3 regions of the Bacillus lumedeiriae genome follow, and region 3 is predicted to be linked to each of the others. Evidence: riboswitches for the same ligand, from Rfam matches in the RefSeq annotation. Region 3 holds a riboswitch; each other region holds the start of a gene.
What was found. A riboswitch is a leader RNA that binds a small molecule or an ion and turns the genes downstream of it on or off. The one in region 3 is predicted to bind thiamine pyrophosphate.
Positions count from the first base shown of each region.

Region 1 (4,149 bases), on a different contig from region 3:
GACCTTTTACATATTATAAAAACACATGTAGACGAGGGATATAAACGAATAAAAGTAAAAATTAAGCCAGGTTGGGATGTTGATGTCATAAGGGAAATCCGCTGTTCTTTTCCAGATATTCTGCTGATGGCAGATGCTAATTCAGCTTATCGGCTGGAAGATCTTCCAGAACTAAAGAAGTTGGATGAGTTTCAGTTAATGATGATTGAACAGCCACTTGCATCGGATGACATTGTCGATCATGCTGTGCTTCAAAGAGAATTGCAGACGCCTCTTTGTTTAGATGAAAGTATCCACTCTTATGAAGATGCGCGAAAAGCCCTGCAGCTTGGAAGCTGTAAAATTATTAATATCAAAATTGGCCGTGTCGGCGGATTAACAGAATCTAAGAAGATTCACGATCTTTGTAAGGAGAACAGTATACCTGTCTGGTGTGGAGGCATGCTGGAAGCGGGAGTGGGAAGAGCGCATAATATTGCGCTTACGACTTTGAGTCATTTTACGATGCCGGGAGACACCGCAGCTTCTTCGCGTTATTGGGAGAGGGATATTATTCAGCCGGAAGTAACTGTACAGGGTGGTGTCATACAAGTTAGGGATCAAGCAGGGATTGGCTACGATATGGATTTGGAAGCAGTCAAAAAGTTCACGTTGAAAGAAAAAGTACATTCTTTATGATTTTGAGGAGAACGGTGCACAGGCTTTTAGAAACCAGGGAGAGATGAAGGGATATCCCACTTAAGAAGCTGTCTGGCAGTCAACTGTATGTTGGCTGCCAGACAGCTTTTTTGAAATGGAAGAATCAGAAATAATCAAGCTTGGAAAAGACGATAAGAACGTAAATGCCGCGCATGCATATGTTGAGAATAGCAGGTGAAGGGAGGAGTTTAGTTGGAGCGGTACCAGCATTATTTGCAAGAAGCGAAAAAGTGGTGTGATGATTTATCGAATTGGGAGAATGAAGTTATCGATCCTGCACTCATTAAAAACTGGGAAGAACAAATTGAAAAGATTGACGAGTGGTTATCAGGGCCGCTTAATGAGACAGAATGTTATAAAGTAGAAAAAGAGGTTCGGGCATTGGCACAAGAATGGCAACAGTTTCATGAAAAACTGTTTACAGATTGTGATTCGGAGGGGCAGGAGAACAGAGTGGAACAAGTTCCAATCGGCGGTCATCGGCTTCCTCCGCTTCCTTATCCGTACAATGCACTGGAACCATATATTGATGAACCAACGATGCGGCTTCATCATGATAAGCACCACCAAAGCTATGTAGATGGCTTAAATAAAGCAGAGCGAGAATTAGCGAAGGCACGGAAAGTGAATGATTTTCAGCTTGTTAAACATTGGGAAAGGGAGCTTGCGTTCAACGGTGCAGGCCATTATTTGCATTCGATTTTTTGGAAAGTGATGTGTCCACAGGGAGGAGGAAAGCCATCAAGAGAGCTAGAGCGTGAGATGTCCCGTTCATTTGGCAGTTTCGCTGAATTTAAAAATCAATTTTCACAAGCAGCGCAGCATGTGGAAGGCGGAGGCTGGGCCATCCTTGTGTGGGCGCCGCAGGCACAGCGGATGGAAATATTGCAAGCGGAAAAACATCAAAACTTAAGTCAGTGGGATATTGTTCCGCTCCTCGTTCTTGATGTGTGGGAACATGCCTATTATTTAAAATATAAAAATAAAAGAGCGGATTATATAGAGAACTGGTGGAATGTTGTCTGCTGGGATGAAGTAAGCCGACGGTTTAGAGAAGCAAGACACAGGTAGCCGTACTCATGCTTTTTATATAGGTTATGTCAATCACTATTGTGGATTGGAGGAAGGCGGGAGACTGTGCGTTCACATGAGACCTCGAAGGCGCGATAGCGGCGAGGAGGCTCCCGGACCACCCGAGGAAGGCGAGAATCAACAAAGCCTTTATATAAGAAGATGTCGCAATAAATGAAAAATTACACTGCCAAGACCTTCCCATTCAATATAATTCATTCTATAATAGAAAATGAACTTAATAGGAAAGCTACTAGAGGTGCCTGTTAAAGGCTGAGAGAAAAGCGAATTGTTTTTCAACTCTTTGAACCTGATCTGGGTGATGCCAGCGTAGGAAAGTAGTATATTCATAAACTATTTCACTTACAAAAGCCGAGCCTAGATAAGGGTTCGGCTTTTTATAATGGAGGAATGTATATGAACCAAGTGCAAAAACTGGCATACATGGCTTTATTTACGGCCATCGCGACGTTCGGCTCTTCTCTTATTTGGTTTCCTGCTGGAATAGCCAAAGCATATCCTGTTCAACATGCGGTCAATGTGATGGCCGGTGTGCTGCTCGGCCCAGGGCCTGCGGTTATTATCGCATTTGTAACTGGATTGCTTCGAAACCTTATGGGGACAGGCTCGTTATTAGCTTTTCCAGGCGGAATGATTGGAGCTTTTCTTGCCGGATATATTTATCAAAAAACGAGACATGCTTGGGGGGCTTCTATTGGAGAAATAACTGGTACGGGACTAATTGCTTCTTTATTCGCTGTGCCTTATGCAAAAATTTTGATGGGAACGACAGTCGGCGCCTTTTTCTTTTTGCCTGCGTTTCTTGTCAGCAGTCTTTCCGGATCATTGATTGGCCTTGTTTTAGTGAAACGGATCGTCAAAATGAAAGTCTGGAAATATCGTCCTAATCATTGATTCCAACGAATCGAAACGGCCAGCTTACAACATTGCAAATTCCCTGAATCTGTTTGTAGTTCAAGCCGAAAAAAATCTGGATTAAAAGAAATAGCCGCTTTTGTGAGCATTCCGGACGATCGGATGAGCCGTTCTACTTCTTGTCGGTTAGAAGATTGAGCAGCAGCCATTAAGCGAAAGGCAAAATCATTGTCAGTCGTTATCTTGTTTAGAAGCAGAGTTGTTTCATTCAAGAGCCTTTTCATTGATTGGGCAGACTGTTTAAAGAAGACTGTATTGACTGTAGGATAAGGTCTTATGAATGCTTGGTGAAGATCATAATTTGTAAATGTAGTAGCATAGGGACGCCCATACGGATAAAAATAATACACAGCAGCATAGCTCCTTCCGCAAATGAACTTTCTATTAATATACATGTGAATGATAAATAAAATGATCGCTTTAATTTATTTAAAAATTCAGAATTTTATTGATGTAAGGCTATAAGTATGTTACAACTAAGTAAAGTCTAATTAAATAGTTTGATCCTTGGGGGTGCTTTAATAAGCTGAGAAAGGTGAAATACCTTAACCCTTATTACCTGAACTGGGTCATGCCAGCGTAGGGAAGAGGCATTGTGAGTATGTTAAGCTGCAATTCTTTTTGTCATTGCAGCAAAATAAGAACTTATAAAACTGCTTCTCCCTGTGAGAAGCAGTTTTTTTATTGTTCTAACGATGGATAAAGGTTTAAAAGTGTGAACAAAAAATCCGGAATGATGCACAACGCATGCAAATGTATGAACAAACGTCTATACGCATTTCTAGGCAGTTAGGCATTGCAATTAATAGATTCTAAGGAGTGTATATCAATGAAGTTTAGTGAAAGGTTACATGAGAAATTACAACCGATCTGGAGGCAAAATCATAAGCATCCTTTTGTAAAGGGGATCGGCGATGGAACGCTTGATCAGCGGAAATTCCGTTTTTATATGGTTCAGGATTATTTATATTTAATCGATTATTCCAAGGTGTTTGCGCTTGGAGCTGTTAAAGCGACGGATGTGGAGACGATGGGAAGGTTTGCGTCCTTATTGAATGAGACTCTTAATTTCGAAATGTCGCTTCACCGCCAGTATGCAGCTAGGTTTGGTATTTCAGAGGAAGAGCTGGAGCAGGCGAAGCCATCTCCAATTACACTTGCGTATACACATTATATGCTCCATGTCAGTCAGAATGGGACCCTTGCTGAGCTGATTTCTGCACTGTTGCCGTGTGCATGGAGTTACTGGGAGATTGGAAAGGAACTGAATGAAATTCCAGGTGCAAGTGAACATGAGCTGTATGGTGACTGGATAAAAATGTACTCATCGAAAGAGTTCGGCGAGCTGGCTGTATGGTGCATCGAACTATTAGATAAACACACAGCCGGAAAGAGTGAAGAAGAGCTTGATCGATTGGAAGAAATCTTTCTAAATACGACCCG
Region 1 is NZ_JAUIYO010000002.1:33,737-37,885, forward strand. It holds gene menC (o-succinylbenzoate synthase) at 1-678, shown strand, start outside; gene QYG89_RS03735 (superoxide dismutase) at 892-1,770, shown strand; TPP riboswitch at 2,016-2,124, shown strand; gene thiW (energy coupling factor transporter S component ThiW) at 2,188-2,685, shown strand; gene QYG89_RS03745 (hypothetical protein) at 2,679-3,056, opposite strand; TPP riboswitch at 3,206-3,309, shown strand; gene tenA (thiaminase II) at 3,536-4,149, shown strand, end outside.
Region 1: linked by a shared signal. The riboswitch ahead of thiW (energy coupling factor transporter S component ThiW) and the one ahead of QYG89_RS06445 (ABC transporter substrate-binding protein) in region 3 are both predicted to bind thiamine pyrophosphate.

Region 2 (4,149 bases), on a different contig from region 3:
TTTGATAAAATCGATACAAAAATTCCGGGTGTCTACACGATCACCTATAAAGCGACTGACGTGACTGGCAACAAAGCGGTCATCATGGACATAACGGTCACGGTTTCTGAGCCAAAACGAGTGATTGACACGGTGAATATTGTGGATGAACACACGATTTCAGTGAAATTTAAAGAGGAAGAAGCAGTAGAAATCGATCTTGAACATGAACTTGTGCATGGTCAGAATGAAGTTACATTTACGCATGAAGGTGTTCAATACACCATTTCAGTTGAGTATGATGCGCTTACACCTGCAGTGAAGGAGGCAGAAGCAGCGATCGCTGCACTGCCGGAAAAAGTTACTCTCCAGGATGAAGAGGCTGTTACAAACGCGCGCGCACTAGTGAATAAAGTTCTTGCTATTAAAGAAGACGCAGAAATACAAGGTTTAACGACACTCGAAGAAGCAGAAGCAGCCATTAAATATTTTAAAGAAGAGCGCATTACGCTTAATCAAAGTCGTTACGTATTAAAAGTAGGCAAGACGTATAAATTGGAAGCGACTCTTACACCGACTGGGGGACCTGCGACGAGTTTACAATGGACATCAAGCAATCCTGATGTTGCAACAGTGGCACAGGATGGAACAGTCACTGCTGTTAGTGAAGGAACGACAACGATTACGGTTACAACTGAAAGCGGAAAACAAGCTTCCAGCTATATTACTGTAAGTAATAAACCGCTGCTGCAATTCAATTCGTATGCGTCTGTTACCATTAATAACGAAATCAAAGGCATAAGCACTTCGTTTATCAATATGGGCAGTCAGACAGTAAAAGTAGAAAAAGTGGAAGTGTATGAAGGGGATACAAGAAGGACTGTTTACAGCGAAGCTGATTTGTTGAGCAATGAAATTCCTGTGGAAATTAAGCCTGGCGAAAGATTTGGAATCGGCATCTCTTATAAAATTGGCCTCTGGGCAACGAAGAAAAATGTAGTCAAATACACAATCAATGATGGGGAAGAAACATTCGAGTATACATCAGAACTGTAGGCTGTCGTTGAACGTGTGATAGGGCAAAAGAAAAGTAGAGTCAGTCATTGAAAGAAAATGATTGGCTCTACTTTTGTATTTTCATAGATTTTTCTTTATTAAATCTAACATCTACATAAATAGGTGATACCTTCTTTTTCTTCTCTATTTAAGAAATCACTACTTTGCTTTTTTCCGACAGCCATCCTTCTTTTGTATAGGACATCTCCCAAAAAGCGAGTTCGTATTCTTTGGAAAGGACAAATTGTTCCGTGATTTTTTCTTTTTCCTTTTCGCTTGCGGAGTCAGCATACTGATTCAACAAATCGATTTGTTCCTGGGTAGATGTTTGGAACCGTTCACTTGCATAGGTTTTTATCCAATTTTGATAAATAGGCTCTGCAGGTGCAGCCTCTTCATATACTTTTCCAATATCGGCATATAGCCAATAACATGGCAGCAGGGCAGCGAGTGTTTGGGCAAAGCTGCCGGAAAGAGCCGCCCGGTATAAGTGAGAGGTATAAGCGTATGCTGTAGGAGCAGGACGGAAATTCTCCATTTCTTCTTCTGTAATATTTAATACTTTTGCATGTTCCTGATGGACGGTCAGCTCTGCCTGTGCCGTCAGCTTCGCTTTTTCAGCAAGCTGCGCGGTATGTTGAAAGTCATCCGCTTGTGCGGCGGCCATGGCATGGACTTTTCCATAATGCTTCAAGTAATAAATGTCCTGAAGAATATAATATTTAAATGTATCGAGCGGCAAATCACCATTCACGATTCCTTTGACAAAGGGATGATTCAAACTTAACTTCCAACTGTGTTCTGTGGCTTGTCTTAACTGATCTGTAAAAAGCATAATAAAATCCTCCTCTGTTCATTGTTTTAGGGAACTGAGGAGGAAAGGGATTTCGCTTACTCGCAAAAAGCATCTATGTACGCTTTCTAATGATTACGCAAATAAGTCAATAAGCGATTTCCGCTTCCCTCCGCTGGTATTAACCAGTTCAGGTTCCAAGGGTTTAAAGTCTACTTTTATCTCAGCCTTTCAAAGGCTCCCCTAGCAGAAAAATAATTTAATTTTCAGAATACTATCTTCAGCATATCAAAAGAAGAGAGAATGTCAAATAGGTATAGTGCCTGTCACTCCTTATATAAGTATTTCGAACTACTATTCATCTTTTAATATTGTTATAATAGGAGGTGTTTTTATTAAATATTACTATAGGAGGAAGTAAATGTTAAAGAGACTGATATTCTTAACTGCTTTGTTCGTTTTTTCAATATTCGGTGCCTCTTATGCTATGGCAGCAACTGAAGTAGAACCGAATAATACGGTGCAACAAGCGACGACAATCGGGGTGAACCAGCAGCATCAAGGGGTGCTGAGTTCATCTAGTGATGATGACTATTATAAATTTACGTTAAATAAGCCTGGGAATGTCTCAATTACAATGGCCAACTTGCCGAATTCTTCATGGTATGTGAGGGTGTATGATTCTCAAGGTACCACATTGAACACGTTCAATACGGAATATGGATCATTTGCGAATGGAAATACGAAAGACCAGATTGGGTTACCTGCGGGAACATACTACGTTAGGATCAGCAACTATACTGGGGCATCTGGAATTCCATATACGTTTAATCTGCAATACGAGGAAAGCAACCTCTATGAGCAAGAAGCCAATAATAATGTACAAAGTGCGACGAGTATGAAAGTCAACAATGTATATAAAGGTGTACTGAGTTCATCTAGTGATGATGACTATTATAAATTTACGCTAGATAAGCCTGGAAATGTATCAATCACAATGCCAAACCTTACGAATTCTTCATGGGACGTGAATGTTTATAATTCCCAAGGCACCAATCTGAATAGATTCTATACAGACTATGGATCATTTGCCACTGGGGATAAGAAGGACCAGATTGGCTTACCAGCAGGAACGTACTATATTAGGGTTAGTAACTACACGGGGGCATCCAAAGTCCCTTATCACTTTAACCTGCAATATGATGAGAGCAGTTTTGTTGAAAAAGAACTGAATGGCTCGTTTCAAGAAGCAAATCCTATTCAATTAAACTATAAATATCAGGGAGTATTAAGCTCTTCTGGCGATTATGATTATTACTCTTTCAAAGTGGATAGAACGACTAACTTGGTGATGAATATTCCTAATTTAGCTGGTTCTAGTTGGGATGTAAAAATCTATGACGAAAAAGGAAATACGATTAACCGTTTCCATACGGACTATGGCTCTTTTGCATCTGGGAACACAACCTTTCCGTTCGCTGTAACGAAGGGAACGTACTATATAAGCATTGATAACTATACTGGAGCCTCTAAAGTCCCGTATTCTTTTGCTTTGCTATCAAGAAATTTTAAAGATTTAGGGATTGGTTTCTGGGGGTACAATGAGCTTACCTACCTTTATAACAAAGGCGTGATCAGCGGATATCCTGATAATACCTTTAGACCAAACCATAACATTACTAGGGCACAGGCAGCGATTATGGTTGCGAGAGCATTAAAGTTAGACACTTCTTCTGCTTCGGGTCCGGTATTCACAGATGTTCCTAAAACGATCACTGGCTATACGTCTATTTCGGCTGTGATGAGAGAAGGGTTATTTGATGAGTTTGTTAGTACTGAATTTAAACCTTATCAAAATATCACACGGGGAGAAATGGCAAGTATTCTATCCAAAGCCTTCAAGTTAAAGTCTACTGGAGCATCAAGCTTTAAAGATACGAAGAATCATTGGGCAAATGGCAGTATCCAAGCTCTTGCAGATAACAATATCACTTTAGGATATTTAGATAATACTTTCAGACCTAACGAGAGTATTACGAGAGCGCACTTTTCACTATTCTTTGCGCGTACAATGGAAAGTGAATTTAAACAATAATCAAGTCATTGAATGTCCGAATGAAAATAGAATAGAGGAAGCGAAATGGACTGGGAAAGAGTCTATTTCGCTTCTTTTTTATATCACCTTTGATACATATGTATAAATAATGAAGAATGTGGGGGAGAAGGCAATGAAGCTGTTTACTAAAGAAACGGTTAAAGGAATGATCATTGGTTCAGTACTTACCGCCGGACTTGGTTCTGGTGCTGCCTATGCGGGAACA
Region 2 is NZ_JAUIYO010000004.1:18,599-22,747, reverse strand. It holds gene QYG89_RS07725 (S-layer homology domain-containing protein) at 1-1,035, shown strand, start outside; gene tenA (thiaminase II) at 1,184-1,870, opposite strand; TPP riboswitch at 1,979-2,083, opposite strand; gene QYG89_RS07715 (S-layer homology domain-containing protein) at 2,250-3,923, shown strand; gene QYG89_RS07710 (stalk domain-containing protein) at 4,057-4,149, shown strand, end outside.
Region 2: linked by a shared signal. The riboswitch ahead of tenA (thiaminase II) and the one ahead of QYG89_RS06445 (ABC transporter substrate-binding protein) in region 3 are both predicted to bind thiamine pyrophosphate.

Region 3 (4,149 bases):
CTACCTGTTCTTTTACTGTTTGTATCATTTCGGGCATATGAATTGGCGGAATTCCCCTGTTTTCTAAACTAAACGCGATTTCTTCATCTACCTTTAGCATACAAAATTGACTGTCTGGATCTTGAAATAAGACACCTTTTTGTGCAGGTCCCCATACTTCCCCTTTCATATGAGCAAAAATGGTATTTGGGATCAAACGAGAAAGAACCTGAAGCAAGGTGCTCTTTCCGGATCCGCTGGGACCCAGAAGTAACACCTTTTCTCCTTCTTTTATTGATAAGTTCACGTTAGTAAGGGTCGGTTCAGTACGTTCATAGAACTGAACATATAAATCACTGCAGCCAAGATAAGACGGCTCCATTATTTATTCCCCCAGACTTTTTGGTTTGAATAAACAATTTCATAGTTATTTAACGAGCCTGTTTTCGCTAATTTGTCGGACAGCCATTTGCTAAATAACCCGCAAACGACAATCGAACCCAGCGCCCGGAAAAAGATCGTTGTTACCTGAATAAACAACGTTTTTGCACCAAATCCGCGAATCGCATAATCTCCGAGCAAGCTCCCGGCACAAGCAGCTAAAGAGGCTAACAAAACCACAGAGAGATCCCAGCGCTTGTATCTAAAGGCAGCAAAGACAAGCTCTGCCCCTATCCCTTGTAAAAACCCACTTACCAATACAGGCAGCCCAAATTGACTTCCTGATAAAAGCTCGCCTGAAGCAGCAGCAAATTCTGCCAGAAAAGCAACGCCTGGTTTTCTAATGATATAAGCCGCTACGATGCCTGCCACAAACCACATCGGATAAACAATTTGGCCTAAAAATGGGACGACCGCACTTGAAGCCGTATAAACAGTTCCCCACACTTTATAAACAGCCCCAAATAGGATCGCAATAATGATTGTTAAAATCACTTCTCTTATCGTTAATGATTTCTTTTGCATATCTTTTCACCCTCCCTGACATTCGTATCGGTTCCCTATCTACAGCCGAGAGCAGCCGTTCTGGAAAATTGTCCTGTTTATTAATCCATAACTAACCCGCCGTCAACGACTAAGTTTTGCCCCGTAACAGCGCGGCTCCATGGTGACGCGAAAAACAGAACGGCGTCCGCTAATTCTCCAGGAGTAGTTACCCGTTGTAACGGCGTACTTTCCTTAATCAGCTCGAATACTTCATCAGGTGTCGAAGCGCTGGCATCTGTCGTTTGCAGCAATCCTCCCGAAACCATATTTACGGTAATGCCATTTACACCAAGTTCGCGCGCCATACTTCTCGTAAACCCGATTAACGCTGCTTTTCCTGTATTGTAGTCATGATACGGAACCACAGGATTTTGTACTAAGTTCGTTCCAATGTTTATGATTCTTCCAAACTTCAATCGAGACATTCCTTCATGAGCAGCCTGTGTTGTATGTAAAGAGGCCTTCACACTTCCTTCTAACTGTGTGTCATAATCTTCCCAAGCAATCGTTTTCGCATCTTTCTTATTCACAGCATCAAACTTAAAGTTAACAAGAGCATTGTTAACAACTGTCGTCACGGCTTGTCCAAAATGTTGTTCCGCCTGGCCAAACATGTTCTGAACCTGTTCTTTATCCGTAATATCCGCTTGAACAGCAATCGCATGATCACCAATACTCTGTGCCACTTCCTGCGCTTTCTGTTCACTTTGATAGTAGTTAACAATGACACGCGCCCCTTCACGCCCAAACGCTTTAGCAATTTCTGCCCCTAATCCTCTGCTTGCTCCTGTTACCAACACTACCTGATCTTTAATTTCCATGATTTCTTCCTCCTTTAGATGTTTCTAACACTAGCTCGTTTGTCCAATATTCGTTAGGATCTACCAGCGAATCAGTCAGTTTTACTTCCTTCAGCCACTTCTGTAAATGATCGAAATAATCCAATGACATAGAAAAATCAGCTGTAAAACAATGTAACGCAGCATCCATAATCGCTGCTTCGACTGTGTCATTCGGGTCCTTTTTCTTGAATTGATAATAGATCTCTTTCGCTTCCTCAGGGTGGTTTCCGATGAATTCATTGCTTCTTTTCAACACCCCTGTAAATCTGTTAATCTCTTGATATTGTTTACTTAGAACTTCTCTCGACGTAATTAAAATTAAATTCCCTCCCGCAGGAAGCCCCCATTCCTTTAACGAGAAAAATCCTGGCTCATACCCGCGTTCCTGCGCCTCGATTAATTCATGGTGCTGTTGTACAGAAAAAGCGATATCCGCTTCATCATTAATTAAAGCATCTGTATGATAAAACCCTTTGTTGACAGGAATTAAATCATGCACATCACATTGTCCGCCATCCGCCTCGATTAACGATTTAATAAAAGCCAATCCCGTTGGTCCAGGAGCGCTCGGGTAAGTTAGTCTCTTGCCAATCATATCTCTCGGCCTTGTAATCCCCTTGTTTTTCAAAAACATGACACCACTATCTGACTGCAAATACCTAGAAAATCCGATCACATCATGATTTTGCAGCCGGTCTTGTACTAAGTGAAGCGGCTCAGTAACAGCCAGCTCCATCCTTCCTTTGTAAATCTCGTCCATTGCATCAAAATGCTCTGCGGGTTCTATCATCTCAACCTCTAAATTCACTTCCGCAAACCACCCTTTATCGATTCCTACTAAAAACGGAAGATGGTTCGGATTCAAATACCATTCCAGACCAAACCTTAGACCTTTCATAAATCTTCCTCCTTATATGCAATGATAATGACCACTCTTTCAACAAAAAAAGACAGGTCACTTTAAAGTGATCCTGTCTTCCGCAATTAACCAAATAGGATTAACGTTCAACAACATCACTTCCCTTCGCTGGTACTAACCAGAGCAGGTTCAGAGGGTCGAGGAAACATTGTTTCCTTCTCTCAGCCATCAGGCACCCCTAGTGAATTTCATTTTATTTTACTGTATCTTTAGATTATCATACAAAATTGTATTTGTCCCTAATAATTGACAAATAATTTTAAATTTTTTAATAATTCAACATAATAAGCTGTCTAAGCGATGATTAGTTATATGTTTTCAACTTAGAAGACGACTCTTATTTGCTCTTTCAATAATTTGTGTATGATCAGGCCTTGTCCCCTTGTTAATTGCCGCAGGAGTCTCACTCCATTAAACAATCATCATGAACAGAGCCTTCTTTTAAAATCAGATGATACGATCATGTTACAATGGTCTGTAGACATTCATTATCACATTCTTAATTAGATGGAGTGACATCAATGACGATTATACTTACCATGCTGGCTTTAGGAGCCATTGTTGGATTCATCGGAGCAGGCGGTGCCGGATTTATCATTGCGATTTTAACCCTGCTCTTTAAAATTCCTATCCATATCGCATTAGCTACTTCTTTAACAGCCATGGCTTTTACAACCTTGTCAGGAACAATCAGCCATTATAAAGAAGGAAATATCGCTCTAAAGACTGGATTATTAGTCGGAGTATTTGGAGCATTAGGTTCTTTTGCTGGATCAAAGATCTCTTCCATGATCCCAACAAACGATATGCATTACTTAACAGGAAGCATGTTGGTTCTTTCCGCTCTCCTATTAGTCTTTCGTTTGTTTTTCTTAAAAAACAAACAAGAAGCAGAACAATCATTTACCCAACCTGCTTTCATTATCAAAGCAGCCCTATTAGGCATCATAACAGGGATTCTCTCCGGCACATTCGGGATCGGATCAGCTCCTTTTATCCAGTTGGGACTACTCACCTTTTTAGGACTGTCCATCCGCCATTCGGTCGGAACCACTATGCTCGTGATCGTCCCTATCGCCATAGGAGGCGGCATCGGCTTTACAACAGAAGGATTCCTAGACGTTACTTTATTAGTACAAGTACTAATCGGCACCATGCTCGGCGCCTACATTGGAGCTAAATTCACGAACCTTGTGCCAAAGGCCATTTTAAAAACAGCCATGGTGGCAACTCCTGCAGTCAGCGGAATGTTGTTGTTCTTTTAGTTTAGCCGTCTGTTCTCATAATAAGATCGACTCACAAAATGCGGAATATCCTTATAAAGTTTTCATTTTGTCCTCTGGATATAAAAAAGACAGGGGAATCTCCTGTCTAAATGAGCATACCAGCAATCGCTGCACTTAATAGATTAGCTAATGTTGC
Region 3 is NZ_JAUIYO010000003.1:59,899-64,047, forward strand. It holds gene QYG89_RS06430 (ABC transporter ATP-binding protein) at 1-361, opposite strand, end outside; gene QYG89_RS06435 (ECF transporter S component) at 361-945, opposite strand; gene QYG89_RS06440 (3-oxoacyl-ACP reductase) at 1,026-1,787, opposite strand; gene QYG89_RS06445 (ABC transporter substrate-binding protein) at 1,777-2,706, opposite strand; TPP riboswitch at 2,811-2,917, opposite strand; gene QYG89_RS06450 (sulfite exporter TauE/SafE family protein) at 3,249-3,992, shown strand; gene QYG89_RS06455 (NupC/NupG family nucleoside CNT transporter) at 4,099-4,149, opposite strand, start outside.